Regions from separate parts of the Streptomyces sp. WMMC940 genome, predicted to be linked through region 4. Evidence: riboswitches for the same ligand, from Rfam matches in the RefSeq annotation. Region 4 holds a riboswitch; each other region holds the start of a gene.
The links. A riboswitch is a leader RNA that binds a small molecule or an ion and turns the genes downstream of it on or off. The one in region 4 is predicted to bind cyclic di-AMP.
Positions count from the first base shown of each region.

Region 1: another riboswitch for cyclic di-AMP. It lies ahead of O7595_RS03790 (M23 family metallopeptidase); the one in region 4 lies ahead of O7595_RS07795 (M23 family metallopeptidase).
Region 2: another riboswitch for cyclic di-AMP. It lies ahead of O7595_RS19900 (transglycosylase family protein); the one in region 4 lies ahead of O7595_RS07795 (M23 family metallopeptidase).
Region 3: another riboswitch for cyclic di-AMP. It lies ahead of O7595_RS12710 (C40 family peptidase); the one in region 4 lies ahead of O7595_RS07795 (M23 family metallopeptidase).

Region 1 is NZ_JAPZBC010000001.1:831,855-834,046, forward strand. Features, by position in the region: gene O7595_RS03790 (M23 family metallopeptidase) at 1-937, opposite strand, end outside; cyclic di-AMP (ydaO/yuaA leader) riboswitch at 942-1,102, opposite strand; gene O7595_RS03795 (tyrosine-protein phosphatase) at 1,690-2,192, shown strand, end outside.
Region 2 is NZ_JAPZBC010000001.1:4,518,745-4,520,936, forward strand. Features, by position in the region: gene O7595_RS19895 (transglycosylase family protein) at 1-590, shown strand, start outside; cyclic di-AMP (ydaO/yuaA leader) riboswitch at 847-1,010, shown strand; gene O7595_RS19900 (transglycosylase family protein) at 1,014-1,664, shown strand; gene eno (phosphopyruvate hydratase) at 1,986-2,192, shown strand, end outside.
Region 3 is NZ_JAPZBC010000001.1:2,915,016-2,917,207, reverse strand. Features, by position in the region: gene O7595_RS12710 (C40 family peptidase) at 1-924, opposite strand, end outside; cyclic di-AMP (ydaO/yuaA leader) riboswitch at 923-1,092, opposite strand; gene pcrA (DNA helicase PcrA) at 1,303-2,192, shown strand, end outside.
Region 4 is NZ_JAPZBC010000001.1:1,774,996-1,777,187, reverse strand. Features, by position in the region: gene O7595_RS07800 (M16 family metallopeptidase) at 1-624, shown strand, start outside; cyclic di-AMP (ydaO/yuaA leader) riboswitch at 855-1,018, shown strand; gene O7595_RS07795 (M23 family metallopeptidase) at 1,032-1,805, shown strand; gene O7595_RS07790 (GntR family transcriptional regulator) at 1,982-2,192, shown strand, end outside.

The DNA of each region.
Region 1 (2,192 bases), 940 kb from region 4:
TGGTGCGGATCTCGAAGTGCAGGTGCGGGCCGGTGGAGTTGCCGGTCGAGCCGGACAGGCCGATCTGCTGGCCACCGGTGACGCTCTCGCCGGAGGAGATGGAGAGCTGGGAGAGATGGGCGTACTGCGAGTAGGTGCCGTCGTTGTGCTTGATGACGACCTCGTTGCCGTACGCACCGCTCCAGCCCGCCGAGACGACGGTGCCGGGGCCGACGGCCTTCACCGACGTGCCGGTGGGGGCGATGAAGTCCACACCGGTGTGATAGCCACTGGACCACATGGCACCCGCGGTCCTGTACGCGGTGCTGACGCCGCCGACCACCGGGGCGAAGTAGCCCGAGGGGATGTTCTTGACGGCACTGTCGGCGGCAGGAGCCTGGACGGCAGCGGCCGCGGGAGCAGAGGCGCCGCGGTCGGCGGTGCGGGAGGCGCGCTCGGCGGAGGCGGCCGGCTTCTCGGCTTCGGCCTTGGCCGGGGCCTTCGCCTTGACCTTCACCGGGGCCTCGGCCTTGCGCTCGGTCGACTGGGCCTTCGCGTGCGGCTTCGCGTCGGCCGGGGCCTTCGGCCCGACGTGGAGGCTGAGCCGCAGACCCGGGTGGATCAGCGACGGGTTCCCACCGACGGCGGCACGGTTGTCGGCGTAGAGCTTCTTCCAGCCGCCCGCGACATCCTGCTCGGCGGCGATCTTCGACAGATGGTCACCCACCACGACGGTGTAGGACTCGACCGCCTTGCCGGCCTGCGGCGCCTGGAGGACGAAGGCCTGGTGCACGGTCGGGGCGACAGGTCCGGCTGCGGGCGCGGACTGCCCTGCGGCGTTCGCGCCGGCGGCACCGACGAACGGGATGGCGATGGCGGCCCCGCCCGTACCGGCGGCGACGAATCCGCGCCTGAACGGGCTGGTCCTCGGACGGCGGTGCTTCCCCTTACCGGGCATGGCGCATTCCTCTCCGCCGCCTGCGAGGTGAGCTGTCGGGTTCGGGCTGGAGCTGCCCGGCCGCGCCGTGAGCGCGGCTTCACCCCGAGCCGTCCGGGGTCACGGAACGGCGCAGTACCTGGGTCCCCCGCTCCTGCCACATGTGGGTGGGTGCGATATTCCGGACGGCGGCAGGATTAGGCGTTCCGACCGGATTGCGGTGACCGTAGAGGAGTCGGGTCGGCGTGAACAAGCCGTCATTTCCACCGGGAATCGACCTGCCGGATATCAGCACACATTTCCCGGTCACACTCCGTGGATCGCGGATCTTCGATTTCCACGCGGACAAGGGAGTTGAGCCGTCCCACGCTCCACGGAACGTCACGGATATGATTCAGCTCACGGCTGGACGCGGCCTCCATTTCCAATCAGGGCGCGTCACCCTAAAGCATCCAATACGGACACATCACCCATTGCGGACGCAATACGCTCAAGGGTGCGAGTGGCACAGAAAAACACCTTTCACCCGTCCTGTCGGAATTCCATTCCCACAACCCGTGAATTGCGTGGTCGGTCCCAGCCGGCGAGCGGCATCGGTCCCCGCGGGGACCTCCCAGACTCCGACAACTCCGCACATCGTCGGGGGGAGTTCGACGACGGGCAACGGCCTGGCGGACACGGGTCGAGATGATTGCCTGAGGAATCGATGTCGTAGTGTCAGCACCGCGCCCTCGTCGGCGAGCAGCGCCGACCGCAGACACGGAGGAGCCCCCGTGACGCAGCAGCTGCCCCAGACCCCGTCGACCGAACCCGAACTGTCCGGTGTGCGCAACTTCCGGGACGTGGGCGGACTGCCGACCGTGGACGGACGACGCGTTCGGTACGGACGGCTCTTCCGCAGCGGCCATCTCGCGCACGCGACGGACACCGACGCGGCCTTCCTCTCCTCGCTCGGGCTCCACACGATCTTCGACTTCCGCAACTCCGCGGACCAGCGGCTGGAGGGCCCGGACGTCGAACTCACCGGGGTGCGCAACGTCAACATCCCGCTGTCCGACCCGGCCGACGGGGCCGAGTTCTGGCGAATGGTCCGGGACGGCGACCTCGACCAGCTGAAGTCGATCCTCGCCGACGGCCAGGCGGCCGGGCGGATGATCGCCTCCTACCGGATGATCATCAAGGAGCGCACCGCCGAGCACAGCCGCGTCCTGCACGCGCTGGCCGAGGACAGCACGCCGGCGCTGATGCACTGCGCGGCGGGCAAGGACCGGGCGGG
Region 2 (2,192 bases), 2.7 Mb from region 4:
GCACTCCGTCGGCCGACCCGCTGGGCGACCTCGTGAAGGGGCCCTCGTTCGGCGACGGGGCGGATTCCGTGCCCGAGCCGGACGCCGGGGCCTCCTCGCCGGACGGGTCCCAGCCGGGCGCGGGCGAGTCCTCGTCCGAGCCGTCCGGGCCGCCCGAGCCGTCCGAGCAGTCCGAGCAGTCCGAGCAGTCCTCCTCGCCGGCCGGCTCCTCGGAGTCCGCCGGATCCGCCGAGGGCTCCGGTGGGGGCGCGGAGGCGTCCGGTGAAGCCGGGGCGGAGGCGGGCGCCGGCAAGCACCGGGGCACCCCGGCCGCCGAAGGGGATGAGTCGGGTAATTCGGGCGATGAGCGTGAATCGGGGCGCCATGCCTCACGAGGTGACGGATCGGCACGGAGCGACGCCGCCACGGGAGACGAGTACGTCGTTCGCACCGGAGACAACCTCTCGTCGATCGCCGACGCGAACCAGGTGCCCGGCGGCTGGCCCGCCCTCTACGAGGCGAACCAGGATGTCGTCGGCTCTGACGCGGACCTCATCCTGCCTGGCCAGAGCCTCGATCTCGGCCTGGGCGAAGGCGAGTTGAAGGAGTAGTTCGGGTACTTATGTCCGGTTCTGTGCGAGTGAGACAAGAGTCTCTTCCGGTCAACTGGCGCCGCTAGGCGGTCAACTCCGGTCATCACGGCTCTCACCTGCGAAAACGGACATGTTGCCCCGTCAGTTTTGGGCGATTTCTCCCCGATGTTCGTCTTTGAACATCGGGGAGACGTGTGTTTACGGTCTGAACTGCTCGCAACGCGGGCCCCGTCGACCGCACGCCGAATCCTGCCGGCGGCCGCCGGGAACAGTCGTCGCGCAAGCGCCGAAGGCAGGAGCGGGGGACCCAAGGTAAGTGCCGGACAGGCCCGATGAGGGCTGCCCGGCTAGGGGTGGAGCCGTGCGCTCGTCGCACGGCCGGGCACCACATCGGCCCGAACCCGACAGCTCACCTCGCAGGCGTCGGTGAGGAGAACTTCGATGCTGCTTTCCGGCAAGGGCAAGCACCGTCGCCCGACGGTCTTCCAGCGGTCCACCCGTGTCGCCACGCTCGCCGGTGTCGCCGGTGCCGCCATAGCCGCACCGCTGATGGCCTCGGGCACCGCGTCCGCCGCCACCGCCTCCGAGTGGGACGCCGTCGCCCAGTGCGAGTCCGGCGGCAACTGGTCGATCAACACCGGCAACGGCTACTACGGCGGGCTGCAGTTCTCGGCCTCCACCTGGGCCGCCTACGGGGGCACCGCGTTCGCCTCCACCGCCGACAAGGCAAGCAAGGCGCAGCAGATCCAGATAGCCGAGAAGGTCCTGGCGGGCCAGGGCAAGGGTGCCTGGCCGAACTGCGGCACCGGACTGTCGAACGCCTCGTACGACGGCGCCGCCCCGGCCGCCCCCAAGGTCGCCGAGCCCGCCGCCCCGAAGCGAGCCGAGGCCCCGACCAGCCGCTCCGAGCGCGCCGCCGCCCCGGTCAGGAAGGGCGACGGCGAGTACACGGTCAAGGCCGGCGACACCCTCAGCAGGATCGCCGAGGCCGAGAAGGTCAAGGGCGGCTGGAAGAAGCTGTTCGAGTTGAACAAGGACATCGTCGAGGACGCGAACGTCATCCACCCCGGCCAGAAGCTCCACCTGAGCTGACGACCGGCCCCGGGGACCCACTGCGGTCCCCGGGGCGGCCGCCGTCCGGTGGGCCCGGCGGACCACCCGACGGCACACCACCGTCCCCCGGCCCCGGCCCGGTGCGGCATCCCCCGTACCCCCCGCAGTCCGGCGGGCACGGGAGGTGCCCCCGGGCCGGGGCCTTTGTCCGTTCCGACCGCTTTTTCGTCCCACGGGGCGGGCATCTGCCGGCCGATGCCTCCCAGGCGGTTAGGCTCTTGCCGCAAGGCCAAAGCGACCCTGCACCGACACGGCTCCGCTTGTGTCACCTCACGCGTCACATCCCAGAAGGAGATGCTCGTGCCGTCCATCGACGTCGTCGTAGCCCGGGAAATCCTGGACTCCCGAGGCAACCCCACGGTCGAGGTCGAGGTCGGCCTCGACGACGGCAGCACCGGGCGTGCTGCCGTTCCGTCCGGTGCGTCCACCGGCGCCTTCGAGGCCCTCGAGCTCCGCGACGGCGACCAGAACCGCTACCTGGGCAAGGGTGTCGAGAAGGCCGTCCTC
Region 3 (2,192 bases), 1.1 Mb from region 4:
GGCGGCCTGGGTGAGCCCGGAGCAGTCGTACGAGCTCGGGCCGGTCGCGCCCCAGACGTACGGCTTGCCGATTTGGGCGCGTGCGAAGGACAGCACCTTCTCGGCCTTGGCCGCGTACGTGCCGCCGGTCGTTCCGGAGGCCGTCCCCGTGGCCGAGCCGGTGTCCGTGCCGGTGCCGGTCTGTTCCCGCTCCTGCCGCTCACGCTCCCGGAGCTGCCGCTCGGCCTCGGCTTCCGCCTCGGCCCTCGCCTCGGCCTTCCGGCGGGCCTCCTCCTCCTTCTTGCGCTCGAGCTCGGCGAGCCGCGCCCGTTCCTCGGCGGTCAGCCGCGACAGCAGTTCCCGCGCCTCGGCGAGCTTCCTCTGGACGGCCTGCTTCCTGGCACGCAGCGACTCCTGCGAGTCCGTGAGCGTCTCCAGGCTCCTGGTGGCCTGCGCGCGCTGCTTCGCGGCCTCGGCCCGGTGGGTCTCGTAGTCGGCGATGGCGCCGCGCTGCTGTTCGGTCAGCCGGTCCATCAGTTGTGTCTGGTCGGCGTAGGACTGCGGGTTGTCGGCGAAGAGCAGTGCGGCGGTCGGGGTGACGGCGCCGGTGCGGTACTGGGCGGCCGCGTAACTGCCGAGGGCGCGCCGGGACTCGTTGAGCGCCTCCGTGCGCTCGGCGGCCTCGTCGAGCGCACGGTCCACCTTGCGGCGCTGCTGCTCGGCGGACTCCTTCGCCTTGTTGTACTCCTGGGTCGACGAACCCGCCTGGCGGTAGAGGTCGTCCACCTTCTTCTGGACTTCCTCGATGCTGGGCTTCGGGTCGGCTGTCGCATTCTGGGCCGAGAGGAGCGAGACCCCCGCTATGGCGGCCGTCGTGATCCCGACGGCAGGTGTGTTCGTACGTGTGCGGCTGCGCGGCTTGCGGTGCGACGCCAAGGCCGGCATCTCCTTCCGTGGAACGCCTACCGGGTTAGCTGTCGGGTTCGGACGGAACGGAAGGTTTGCCCTACGGGCCAGATGAAACCAGGCCCGATTCACCCCAGTTGTGCTTTTTGAGTGGGTCCCCGGTTCCGAACTCCTCGGTGAGGGGCACGGATTCGGCGCGGCTGCCCGGCCGACGTGGTTCGTCGAAGGGGGTACGGGCCGCCTGGGCGAGCACGCTAGCCAAAGTGTGGCGCTGCTGTGAAGGAGAGTGGTCGATATGCCCGATACATTTTCGTGACCTTGGCGCTGTGTGTCCATGTCATGACTGGAGGTGTCCGATCGTGATTCCCGCGAAGGCGGCGGCGGGCTGTCGGTGGGGCCGCCTAGACTCGGAGAGCGATGAGCAGCCTCTTTGACGACAGTTTCCTGGCGGACCTCCAGCGCACCCCGGCCCCGGAGGACCCCCCGCCACCGGAGGACGACGAGCACCCGCCCGCGGACGAGGTCCCGCACGACCTCTTCGAGGGCAGGTTCGACGTGCCTCCGTCCGGGGACGCCCACTACCGCAACGGCGCCCCGCGCCCCGTCATCGACCCGGCGGCCCTGCTCGACGGGCTGAACGAGCAGCAGCGCGCCGCCGTCGTCCACACGGGGTCGCCGCTGCTCATCGTCGCCGGCGCCGGCTCCGGCAAGACCCGGGTGCTGACCCACCGGATCGCCCATCTGCTGGCGACCCGTGACGTCCACCCCGGCCAGATACTGGCCATCACCTTCACCAACAAGGCCGCGGGGGAGATGAAGGAGCGCGTCGAGCAGCTCGTCGGCCCGCGCGCCGGAGCCATGTGGGTCTCCACCTTCCACAGCGCTTGCGTCCGCATACTGCGCCGGGAGAGCAAGAGGCTCGGCTTCACGTCGTCCTTCTCGATCTACGACGCCGCCGACTCCAAGCGGCTGATGGCACTGGTCTGCCGCGATCTGGACCTCGACCCGAAGCGGTACCCGCCGAAGTCGTTCAGCGCCAAGATCTCGAACCTGAAGAACGAGCTGATCGACGAGGAGACCTACGCCGACCGGGCAGGTGGGGGTACCACCCAGGCCGACGGCTCCGGGGGAGGTTTCGAGAAGACACTGGCCGAGGCGTACCGGATGTACCAGGCCCGCCTGCGCGAGGCCAACGCGCTGGACTTCGACGACATCATCATGACCACGGTCCATCTGCTCCAGGCGTTCCCGGACGTCGCCGAGCACTACCGGCGCCGGTTCCGTCATGTCCTGGTCGACGAGTACCA
Region 4 (2,192 bases):
CCCGGCGCCGTGCAGACCCAGCTGCTGATCGGCCGGATCGGCCCCGACCGCCACGACCGGGTCTGGCCCGCCCAGGTCCTGGGTACGTACTGCCTCGGCGGCACGCTCACCTCGCGCCTGGACCGCGTGCTGCGCGAGGAGAAGGGCTACACCTACGGCGTGCGGGCCTTCGGTCAGGTGCTGCGCTCGGACATCCCGGCGTCGCCTGGCGGGGTCTCCGGCGCCTCGATGCTCGCCATCAGCGGCTCGGTCGACACCCCGCACACCGGTCCCGCGCTCGACGACCTCTTCAAGGTGCTCCGCACCCTCGCCGCGGAGGGCCTGACCGACGCGGAGCGCGATGTCGCCGTGCAGAACCTGGTGGGCGTGGCGCCGCTGAAGTACGAGACGGCCGCCTCCGTGGCGGGCACGCTGGCCGACCAGGTCGAGCAGGGTCTCCCGGACGACTACCAGGCCCAGTTGTACGCGCGGCTGGCCGGGACCGGCACGGTGGAGGCGACCGCCGCGGTCGTCAACGCCTTCCCCGTGGACCGGCTCGTCACGGTCCTCGTGGGGGACGCCTCCGAGATCGAGGAGCCCGTCCGGGCGCTCGGAATCGGTGAAGTGACCGTTGTCACGGGCTGATTGACCGCCGGCGCCTCCGGCGCGCACGAAAGGGCCCCGTCGGTTTCGCGCCGACGGGGCCCTTTCGCGTACCCGGAACGACCCTCCCCTATGTCCGGTTTGATGGGGAGGAGTGGTGTCTGCCCTGTGGCGTGCACTACAAATATCCGTGTCTGTTTGGTGATTGAGCGAAGATCGGCTTAGCGTCTTCTGCGCTGTCCGCCAGTTGCACGCGCCGCACCCGCGGCATCGGGCAGCCATCGCCGAGTCCCCGTCCGGCGCGAGCCTGGGGAGCCGGGGACCCATATGTCCCCTGGGGTGAATCGGGTGCCTTCGCCGCCGCGCGGAGGGGCCCGTAGGAGACCTTCCTGCTCCGAACCCGTCAGCTAACCCGGTAGGCGAGAAGGAAGGAAAGGATCAGCCACTTGATGGCGTTCACCCGTGCCACCGGGAAGCACCGTGGTCCGAGCCGCCTGTCGCGCAAGAGCGCGGGCGTCGCCTCCGTCGCGGCCATCGCCACCACCGGCGTCGTCGGTACCCTCGCCTCCCCGGCCTTCGCGGCCGATGCCGAGGTCTCCGCCCCCGTCGAGGACACCGGCCTGACCCAGGCCGTCGCCGCCGACTCGCTCGCCGAGCAGATCGACGCGCAGGCGGAGGCCCAGCAGCAGGAGGCCGCCCTGGTCGCGGCCCAGGAGAAGGCCGAGGCAGAGGCCAAGCGCAAGGCCGAGCTCCGGGTGAAGGCCGCTCGTGACGCCGCGGAGCGTGCCGCCCGCGAGGCCGAGCGCAAGCGGCTGATGACGTACACGCTCCCGGTCGCCGGCTCCTATGTGAGCACCGACTACCACGCCGGGGGCGCCCAGTGGTCCTCCGGCAGCCACACCGGCGTCGACTTCCATGCCGCCTCCGGCACCGAGGTCGTCGCCGTCGGCATGGGCACCGTCGTGGAGGCGGGCTGGGGCGGCGCCTACGGCAACAACGTCGTCCTGCGCATGCACGACGGCACGTACACGCAGTACGGCCACCTGTCCTCGATCAGCGTCTCGGTCGGCCAGCAGGTCGCCCCGGGCCAGCAGATCGGCCTCTCCGGGTCGACCGGGAACTCCTCCGGTCCGCACCTCCACTTCGAGGCCCGCACCGGTGAGGACTACGGTTCGGACATCGACCCGGTCTCGTACCTCCGCTCGCACGGCGTCCGCGTCTGACGCACAGACCCTTCCGCCCGAGGCCCCTGCTCTCCGAGCGGGGGCCTCGGCGTATTCAGGCCAAAAGATATCCATGGATTACCATGGGTCTTCGGAAATTCCGGCCACCTGCCATAGAGTCACCGAAACAGACGTCGCTCGACGGGGTTTCGCGGCGATTAAAGCGGAGGTTCGGTATGCGCATTCCCGCGCGCTCGGTATGCACGGCGATCCGCGACGACATCGTCTCCGGTGTGTTCGAGCGCGGCAGTCGCCTCACCGAGGAACAGCTGGCGCGACGCTACGGCGTCTCACGCGTCCCGGTCCGGGAGGCGCTGCGGACCCTGGAGTCGGAGGGTTTCGTCGTCACCCGCCGGCACGCCGGAGCGTGCGTGGCCGAGCCCACCG